2 regions of the Blastococcus sp. SYSU DS0753 genome follow, and region 2 is predicted to be linked to the other one. Evidence: predicted binding sites of a transcription regulator. Region 2 holds the regulator's gene; the other holds the start of a gene.
The links. Region 2 encodes LexA, which represses DNA repair genes until DNA is damaged. Its sites were predicted from a motif close to TCGAACANNTGTTCGA; they were not measured.

Region 1 (5,031 bases), on a different contig from region 2:
GAAGAAGATGCCCTGCACGATGCCCTCGACGGCCTGGTCGATCGGGGCGTCGTCGAAGACGATGTTCGCCGCCTTGCCGCCGAGCTCCAGCGTCAGCTTCTTGCGGGTGCCGGCGACCGCGCGGGCGATCTGCCGGCCGACGTCGGTGGACCCGGTGAAAGCCACCTTGTCGACGTCGTCGTGCTCGACGACCGCGCGGCCGGTGTCGCCGGCGCCGGTCACGATGTTCACCACGCCCGGCGGCAGGTCGGCCTGGCGGCAGACCTCGGCGAACAGCAGCGCGGTGAGCGGGGTGGTCTCGGCGGGCTTGAGGACGACGGTGTTGCCGGTCGCGAGCGCCGGGGCGACCTTCCACGCGAGCATCAGCAGCGGGAAGTTCCACGGGATGACCTGGCCGGCGACGCCCAGCGGCTTCGGTCCCGGCCCGAGGCCCGCCCAGTCCAGCTTGTCGGCCCAGCCCGCGTGGTAGAAGAAGTGCGCCGCGGCCAGCGGGACGTCGACGTCGCGGGACTCCCGGATCGGCTTGCCGTTGTCCAGCGACTCGAGGACGGCGAACTCGCGGGCGCGCTCCTGCAGCAGCCGGGCGATGCGGAACAGGTACTTGCCGCGGTCGGCGGGGCGCATCGGACCCCAGGTCCTCTCGAACGCCTTCCGGGCGGCGCGCACCGCGCGGTCGACGTCGGCGGTGGTGCCGGTGGCGACCTCGGCGAGCACCTCCTCGGTGGCCGGGTTCACCGTCTTCAGCGGCTCGCCGGAGCCGTCGACGAACTCGCCGTCGACGAACAGGCCGTACGAGGGGGCGATGGTGACGATCGACCGCGACTCGGGCGCGGGGGCGTACTCGAAAACGCTGGTCATCGCTGTCAGTCCACCGTGACGTAGTCGGGGCCGGAGTAGTGGCCGGTGCGCAGCTTCTGCCGCTGCAGCAGGAGGTCGTTGAGCAGGCTGGAGGCGCCGAAGCGGAACCAGTCGGGGTCCAGCCAGTCGGGGCCCACGGTCTCGTTGATCAGCACGAGGTGCTTGATCGCGTCCTTCGTCGTCCGGATGCCGCCGGCGGGCTTGAAGCCGACCTGCCGGCCGGTGGCGAGGCGGAAGTCGCGGACCGCTTCCAGCATCACCAGGGCGACGGGCAGTGTGGCGGCAGGGCTCACCTTGCCGGTGGAGGTCTTGATGAAGTCGCCGCCGGCGAGCATGGCGATCCAGCTCGCGCGCCGGACGTTGTCCAGCGTCATCAGCTCGCCGGTCTCGAGGATGACCTTGAGGTGTGCGTCCCCGCAGGCCTCCTTCACCGCGACGATCTCCTCGTAGACGTCGAGGTAGCGGCCGGCCAGGAACGCGCCGCGGTCGATGACCATGTCGATCTCGTCGGCGCCGTTCGACACGGCGTCCCGGACGTCGGCCAGCTTCACCGCACGGCTCGCGCGGCCGCTGGGGAAGGCGGTGGCGACGGCGGCCACGTGGATCCCGGTGCCGGCCAGCACCTCCCGCGCGACGCCGGCGAGGTCGCCGTAGACGCAGACGGCGGCGACCTGCGGCGTCGTCGGGTCCGACGGGTCGGGCTGCTTGGCCTTGGCGGCCAGGCTGCGCACCTTGCCGGGGGTGTCGGCGCCCTCGAGCGTGGTCAGGTCGACCATCGAGATGGCGGTGTCGATCGCCCACGCCTTCGAGGTGGTCTTGATCGACCGGGTGCCCAGCTGCGCGACGCGCGCCTCGGCGCCCACCTGGTCGACGCCGGGCAGGCCGTGCAGGAAGGCGCGGAAGGCCGAGTCGGAGCGGGTCACGTCGTCGTACGGCGGCGACGGCGCGTGCACCGCGGGGGTCGCCCCGGGCAGCGCGTCGGGGTCGAGCACGTGGGTCATGCCGGCCATTCTCCCCTGCCGGGGGACCGGTCCCCGAACGCGCTCACCCGCAGGGGCGGTCCTGACCCGCAGCCGAGCTCGTGACGTTCCCGCGGGAACGTGCTCGGGGCCTTCGGATCGCGAGTGACCGACCCGCCGGTGGGCGTTCCCGCGGGAACGCGCTCGGCCCCCTCGGACCCGGGTGGCGGACCCCCCGGTCGGGCGTTCCCGCGGGAACGTCCCCCTTGCTGGGGGTGGCGCCCCGTCCGTCGGGCGCTCCCGCGCGGGAACGTGCCTGCTGGGCCGGAGATGTCACCCCCCGCTCCTACGCTTCGATCACACGTTCGAAGGAGGCGTCGTGGTGGAGAAGTCCGTGCCGGAACTGGCACGCGAGATCGCGTCCGGCGCGGTGCGGCTGGCCGCCGCCACCGCCGCGTGGCTGCGGCTCGTGGCCGAGTTCGATCGGCGGGAGGGCTGGCGCGCGGTCGGGATCCTGTCGTGCGCCCACTGGCTGGCCTGGCAGTGCGGCATGGCCCCGGGCACGGCCCGGGAGCACGTCCGGGTCGCCCGGGGTCTCGGTGCGCTGCCGTTGATCTCCGCCGCCTTCGCCGAGGGGCGGTTGTCCTACTCCAAGGTCCGGGCGTTGACCCGCGTCGCGGAGCCCGACACCGAGCGGGAGCTGCTGGAGACGGCGCTCGAGGCCACGGCCTCGCAGGTGGAACGCCTGGTCCGCTCGTGGCGGCGGGCGGACCGCGCCGACGAGGGGACCATCGCACTGAAGCGGCAGTTCCAGCACTGGTGGGACGACGACGGCATGCTCGTCGTACGGATGCGCCTTGCGCCCGAGGAAGGTGCGGACTTCCTCGCGGCGGTCGACTCGCTGGCCGAACGCGAAGCCCGTCGGGACCGCGCCGCGGCGAAGCGGGCAGCCGCGGAGCGGGAAGCGGGCGTGGCCGGAGGCCTGGAGCGGGACGAGGACCTGGAACGAGAGGAGATCGCGTGCGCCCGCGAGCGGACGGGGGCCCGGCGCTGCACGGCGGTCGCCCGGCTCGCCGGAGCCGCCCACCACGCCGACCGGCGGCCGGGTGACCCACCCCGGCGCGAGGTCGTGGTGCACGTCGACGCCGCCGTCCTCGCCGACGACGCTGCCGCCGGGCAGGCCTACCTCGATGGCGGCCCGGCGCTGCACGCGACCGAGGTCCGGCGGATGCTCTGCGAGGCGACCGTCGTGACCATGCTGGAGTGCGGGCGGGAGGTCCTCGGCGTGGGCCGCAAGCGCCGGCTGGCCACCCGCGCGCAGCGGCGTGCGCTGCTGCGCCGGGATGGGGGCTGCGCCCGGCCGGGGTGCACCGAGACGCGGATCGAACGGCTGCACGCCCACCACATGCGGCACTGGCTGTTCGGTGGTGGGACGGACCTCGACAACCTGGTGCTGCTCTGCGACGTCGACCACGGATCGGTGCACGAGCTGGACCTGGTGCTGACCCGGCGCGACGGCCGGTTGGTCGCGCTCGCCCCCGACGGGCGGCGGGTGTGGGGCGCCGCGGACGCCGCCTTCACCCATGGTCTGGCGGGTCTGGCCGGGAGCCCCGAGGTTCCCGCCGAGGCGGCCTTCGTCGGCGTGCAGCCGGTCGACGAGCTGGCCGCCCGCCGCCCGGAGCCTCGGCCGTCCCCGCGACCGGCGGCCGGTGCCCCCGGTGCGTCGGCGGACCCGTTGTTCCCGGACGGGAAGCCGCCGCTGCCCGACGCGATGCGCGCGGGGGGCGAGCGCATGGACATGGCCTGGGCCGTGGGTGTCCTGATGGGGAACCGGGACCTGCGGCGTCGCTTGGCCGCCGAGGCCCGTGGCAACCCGTTGGTGGCCGCCTGAGCGCCAGGTCGGAAGGCGCCCCCAGTGACCGGGCGAACGCAGCGCCGGGTGCCGATACGGTGTCCGGCGTGCAGCTCACCGTCGTCGACCACCCGCTCGCCCGTGCCCGCCTCTCCCGGATGCGGGACGAGCGCACGGACAACGCCATGTTCCGCGCCGCCCTGCGCGAGCTCACGCAGATGCTGGTCTACGAGGCCACCCGCGACCTCGCGGTGGCCGAGGAGCCGATCACCACCCCCGTCACCACGACGACCGGCTACCGGCTGGCCGCGCCGCCGCTCATCGTCCCGGTGCTGCGGGCGGGCCTCGGCATGGCCGACACCGCGCACGGGATGCTGCCGGAGTCGCAGATGGGCTTCGTCGGGCTCGCGCGCAACGAGGAGACCTTCCAGCCGGAGGCCTACATGGCCTCGCTGCCGGAGTCGCTCGTCGGCCGCGACGTCTTCGTCCTCGACCCGATGCTGGCCACCGGCGGATCCCTCGTGCACTGCTGCCAGCTGCTCACCGCGCGCGGCACGACCTCGATCACGGTGCTGTGCGCGCTCGCCGCTCCGGACGGCATCCGCCGGCTGGAGGAGAGCGGGCTGCCGCTGCGCGTCTTCACCGCCAGCATCGACGAGGGGCTCAACGACAAGGCCTACATCGTGCCCGGCCTGGGTGACGCCGGCGACCGCCAGTTCGGCGCGGTCTGACCGTGCGCTTCGGAATCCTCGGCACCGGTCACTGGGCGCGTGCCGTGCACGCGACCGCCCTCGCCGGCCACCCGTCGGCCGAGCTGGTGGGCGTGTGGGGCCGCGACCTCGCCAAGGCGAAGGCGCTCGGCGCGGAGTTCGAGGTCCCCGGCCACGGCGACGTCGAGGCGCTGCTGGCCGAGGTCGACGCCGTGGCGATCGCGCTGCCGCCGGACGTGCAGGCGTCGCTCGCGGTGCGCGCGGCGGAGGCGGGCAAGCACCTGCTGCTGGAGAAGCCGATCGCGCTCGACGTGGCAGCGGCCGACCGGGTGGTCGACGCGGTGCGCGCCGCCGGGGTCGCCTCCGTCGTCTTCTTCACCTTCCGCTTCCAGACGGCGACCTCCACCTGGCTCACCCAGGCCGCGCGCACCCGCCTGGCCGGCGGAGCCGGCTCCTGGCTCTCCTCGCTGGCCGGCACGCCCTTCGCGGCCTCGCCGTGGCGGCAGGAGCACGGGGCGCTGTGGGACATCGGCCCGCACGCGCTGTCGGTGCTGGTGCCGGCGCTGGGGCCGGTCGTCGCGGTGCAGGCCGGCCCGGGGCTCCGGGACACCGTCCACCTGGTGCTCACGCACGAGTCGGGGACGGCGTCGAC
Region 2 (5,031 bases):
TCAGGAGATCCTGGTCGACGTCGGCCGGCGGGGTCCAGCCGCTCGCCGTGGAGCGGGTCTCGACCGTGCTCGCGGAGCGGGCCGCGGGCACCGACCAGCCACCGCCCCGCGGTCGGTCCTCACGGGTCGGGGACTGCGCGTCCGGCGCGCTCTCGACGACGGCCGGGAAGAGGTCGGTGTCGGCGGCGCGGTGCCGGCCCACGACCGGGCCGGACTCGGTGGCCGGAGCGCGGTGCCGACCCGGAGGAGGCACCGGCACCGAGGACGCCGGCGCGGCCTGCACGGGGTCGCTCTCCGGCGCGCGCCGGCGACCGCCCGGCCGCTGGGCACCGGTCCGCGGCTCACAGCGGTCGCGCAGCAGCGGCAGGCTGGCGGTCGCCTCGACATCGGTCGACGGACCGTCCCGGAGCGGTGCCGCGGACGGGGAGGCGGGCATCGCCTGCGTCACCGGGGACACCTCGACGACCGGCGACTCCGGGAGCCGCACATCCCCCAGGTCGATCCAGAGCGCCTGCTCTTCGCCTCCGGTGACGACCCGCACCCACATCTGGCACGCGCCGGAGTCGTCGTGTCGCCACCCCAACAGCTCCCCCGCACACCAGGCACCCGCCTGGTGGACCTCGACGGCCTGGGGACGAGTGGTGAACACGGCGGCGCGGTTCTCCATGACGCTGGACACGGACGTACCGTAGGTGGCCGACCAGCACGCACGGTGAACATGCCTGTACTGAGGGTTGACGAAGTCGCCGAGCCGCGTTGTGAACACCTTGCCCTGGCGCGCAGGCACCGAGCCCTGCGGGGCCGTCAGGGCAGGACGAGGACCTGACCAGGCGAGATGGCCGCGGAGCCGAGCCCGTTCAGCCGCTGGATGTCGACGACGACGTCGCGGACATCGCGCCCGTCGGCGACCGTGCCGGCGATGGACCAGAGCGTGTCACCCGGCTCGACGATCACATTGGTCGTCCCCATGAGCTCCAATCCGCCACCCGCATCCCCGAGGACGGCGCTGCCGAGGACGATCACGCCCGCGGCGAGGAGGAGGGTGAGGACCACGAGCACGCGACGGCCGCGCGACGTCAACCGGAGCGGCGGCTGCTCCACCCGCCCCCGACACCCCCGGCCGGGCGACCGCCCCACCGTCGCCCGCGGGCCGCTCGTCCTGCCGCGAGCCGGCGCGGGCTGGAGTTCGGACATCTCCGCGTAGGAGCGAGGTGGCGGGAGCACCCGGAGATGCCGGGCGGGTGGCGGACCGGCGCGCCGCTCCCCCGGGTCGACCGGCACCTGGCCGCGGACCCGCAGTGCCGTGCTGCTCGTCATGTGTTCAGCCCTCCTGGCCGGCACCCGCCGGACCCGAACGTGTGTTCGATTCGAACGCCTGTCCGATGTCTACCGGATGGGACCGACACTTGGGGAGCGACACGGGAAAGTTTCGAACACCTGTTTGAAGTGGCCGCCGATCGGCGCTACCGTTCCTCCGACGACGAGGGTCGAGAGCTGCGCGGGCAGCCGGCGAGGAGGAGACGTGGCGGACTCGAGCAGGACGTCCGGCAACCGGGGCGGCACCGCGGGCGTGGCCCCGGGGACGGCGGACGGTTCGGCGTCGGTACGGGCCTTTCCCGACCGCGCGGCCGATGGGGACGGGCTCACCCAGCGGCAGCGGCGGGTGCTCGAGGTGATCCGCGACTCCATCGACCGGCGCGGCTACCCCCCGTCGGTGCGTGAGATCGGCGAGGCCGTCGGGCTGTCCTCGGCGTCCTCGGTCGCGCACCAGCTCTCGGTGCTGCAGAAGAAGGGCTGGCTGCGGCGCGACCCCAACCGGCCGCGCGCCCTGGACGTGCGACTGCCCGGGGATGCCGGCCGGGCCACCGCCGCACCGGTCGAACCCCCCGTGGTCGGCGACGGCGCGCAGGCCGCCGCGCCCGCCTATGTCCCGCTCGTGGGCCGGATCGCCGCCGGTGGCCCGGTGCTCGCCGAGCAGGCGGTGGAGGACGTCTTCCCGCTGCCGCGCGAGCTGGTCGGCGAGGGAACCGTCTTCATGCTCAAGGTGGCCGGCGACTCGATGGTCGAGGCCGCCATCTGCGACGGCGACTGGGTCGTCGTCCGCCAGCAGCCGACCGCCGAGAACGGGGAGATCGTGGCGGCGATGATCGACGGCGAGGCGACGGTGAAGACCTACAAGCGCCGGGACGGTCACGTGTGGCTACTGCCGCACAACCCGGCCTACGAACCGATTCCCGGAGACGAGGCGACGATCCTCGGGCGGGTGGTGTCGGTCCTGCGCCGGGTCTGAGGGTCAGGTCCGGCGGCGCAGTTTCCCGCCCACCCAGATCACGAGAGTGGCGACGACGGCGGCGATCAGCGCCGAGGCGATCGGCGAGCGGTCCGAGCGGGTGAGTTCCGCGAAGGACGGCAGCGGGTCCTCCGCGGGAGTCGGGCTCGCGGCGGGCAGGGGAACCACGGTGACGGCGCTGGGCAGGCCCTCGCTCGCGACCACGAGCGCCCGGTTGTCGGCGGAGAAGCTGACGGCCTCGCCCTGCGGCGACTCGGGGAGCGCCACCCGCACCGGTTCGCCGGCCAGCGCACCGGGCACGTCCGAACCGGACAGCGGCCACACGTAGGCGTCCGTGTAGGTGCGCAGCGCCAGTGCGCTCCCGTCGCCGGCAACGGCACCTCCGGTGATCAGCAACTGCCCCGCACGACCCACGGGGCCACCCGGGGTTCCGGTGAGGGTGACGTTGACCGTGCCCACCCGCTCCATTGGCACAGTGCCGCCGTCGACGAGCGCGGCGGCGGGCCGGTAGACCCCGCTGGAGCCGAGCACTTCCTTGGTCACGAGGTACGGCGTTCCGTCCGGGGCCAGGAGCAGCGCCTCGGCGTCGTGCGCGCCGTCGGGGTAGGTCAGCCGATGCAGCGCTGCCGCGCCGTCGGGCCGGAGGACATGCAGCGCGACGGTGGCACGGCTCGTGCCGTTGTCACCGGTGTCGGCGATCCAGACGCTCCCGTCCGAGCCGACGCCGAGGTCTTCGGGGTCGAAGGGGTCCGCGGCCCCGGCCTGCACGTCGACCACCGCACAGGCGGCATCGAGCCCGAGGACTTCGACCCGGTCACCGCCGTCGTTGAGGGCGAGCATCTGCTCTCCTACCACCACCAGGCCGGACAGCTCGGCGAGTCGGGGGTCCGTGATGGCGCACCGGACCTCCGGCGCCGGCTCCTCCGCCGACGCGGACGCGGGGACGAGCACGGCCAGGGCGCCGGTCAGGGCGCTCGCGACGACGAGCCGACGCCGCCGGGCGCGGCTAGGAACTCGCTTGGCCTGCTCGGGCACGTACCAAGCGTGACAGAACCATCGCGTCCAGTGCATGAACCACGCCCAGGAGGACGATCCCGACAGCGGCGCCCACGACCGCGTCGGTGACCCAGTGGAAGTCCAGCGACACCATCGCCGCGCCAGTGGCGACCGGCCCGACGACGCTCAGCCACCAGAAGGTCCGCTGTACCGCCGGCGGGAGCCCGTACTCGACCGCCTGCCAGCGGGCCACCCCCCACATGAGCACTGCGTTGGCGACGTGACCGGAGGGGAACGAGGCGCCGTCGGCGTGGAAGAAGTAGGAGCCCGGGAACGCCGGCGCCGTCCGCCCGATCCCGTGCTTGATCGCGTACACCCCGGCGGTCAGCACCCCGAGCGCCAGCAGCACGCGGAGGGCCGGCATCCAGGTGCCGCGCCGCCACAGCAGGTAGCCGACCAGGCCGGCGAGGACGACGAGGATGGTCACGCGCCCGCCGAGCTGCGTGACCACCCACACCGCCGGGTAGCCCGGCGTGTCCCGCAGGCCCCAGTCGCTGACGATCTCCGACACCCGGAGGTCCATCCGCTCCGACGGCCCGTGGCGGAGCAGGTCGGCGGTGATGAGGACGCCGACCAGCAGCGCCACGGCGACCAGCCACCACGGCGGCCGGCCGGGCGGGACCACGGGGGCGGCGCGCGGTGACTCGGCCACTCGCACCGCGCCCCTGGTCACGCCGCCACCGTACCGGCCCGTGACCGGATCGTGATCCGAGCCGATCGACCGCCCCAGCTCAGCCCACCGGGACCGCGAACTCCTCGAGCACCGCGGCGAGGGCGCCGTCCACCCGCGCGGTGAGCCGTGTGCCGCCGTCCTCGTGCCGCTCGCCGAGCACCTCGCCGTCCCGGTGCACCCGGGCCACGAGATCACCGCGCTCGTAGGGCACGAGCACGTCGACCTCGACGTCGGGGTGCGGCAGCCGCTCGGCCACCAGCTTGCGGAGGGCGTCGATGCCGACGCCGGTGCGGGCCGAGACCCAGACCGCGCCCGGCAGGGCCTGGCGGAGGGTGAGGATGTCCTCCTCGCTCATCGCGTCGACCTTGTTGACGACGATGACCTCCGGCACGGCCGCCGCGTCGATCTCGCTCAGCACGACGTGGACGGCGTCGATCTGGCCGAGCGGATCGGGGTCGGAGCCGTCGACCACGTGCAGCAGCAGGTCCGCCGCGGCGACCTCCTCCAGCGTGGAGCGGAACGCGTCCACCAGCTGGTGCGGCAGGTGGCGCACGAAGCCGACGGTGTCGGTGAGCGTGTACTCCCGGCCGTCCGGCGACTGCGCCCGGCGCACCGTCGGGTCGAGGGTGGCGAACAGCGCGTTCTCCACCAGCACGCCGGCGCCGGTGAGCTGGTTGAGCAGGCTGGACTTGCCCGCGTTGGTGTACCCGGCGATCGCCACGCTCGGCACGGCGTTGCGTCCCCGGCTCGCCCGCTGGGTGGCGCGGGCGGTCGCCATGCCGGCGATCTCCCGCCGCAGCTTGCTCACCCGGGCGCGGATGCGCCGGCGGTCGGTCTCGATCTTCGTCTCACCCGGTCCGCGGGTACCGATGCCGCCACCGCCGGCGACCCGGCCTCCGGCCTGCCGGGACATCGACTCACCCCAACCGCGCAGCCGCGGCAGCATGTACTGCATCTGGGCGAGCTCGACCTGGGCCTTGCCCTCCCGGCTCGTCGCGTGCTGGGCGAAGAT

Region 1: the regulator LexA is predicted to act here: its motif matches at 2,171-2,186, upstream of ACI799_RS14190 (DUF222 domain-containing protein).

What each region holds. Positions count from the first base shown of each region.
Region 1 is NZ_JBJHAT010000018.1:52,885-57,915, forward strand. Features, by position in the region: gene ACI799_RS14180 (aldehyde dehydrogenase family protein) at 1-858, opposite strand, end outside; gene deoC (deoxyribose-phosphate aldolase) at 864-1,859, opposite strand; gene ACI799_RS14190 (DUF222 domain-containing protein) at 2,197-3,708, shown strand; gene upp (uracil phosphoribosyltransferase) at 3,777-4,400, shown strand; gene ACI799_RS14200 (Gfo/Idh/MocA family protein) at 4,403-5,031, shown strand, end outside.
Region 2 is NZ_JBJHAT010000002.1:259,755-264,785, forward strand. Features, by position in the region: gene ACI799_RS03195 (hypothetical protein) at 1-679, opposite strand, end outside; gene ACI799_RS03200 (LysM peptidoglycan-binding domain-containing protein) at 805-1,101, opposite strand; gene lexA (transcriptional repressor LexA) at 1,523-2,290, shown strand; gene ACI799_RS03210 (hypothetical protein) at 2,294-3,325, opposite strand; gene ACI799_RS03215 (phosphatase PAP2 family protein) at 3,297-4,019, opposite strand; gene hflX (GTPase HflX) at 4,078-5,031, opposite strand, start outside.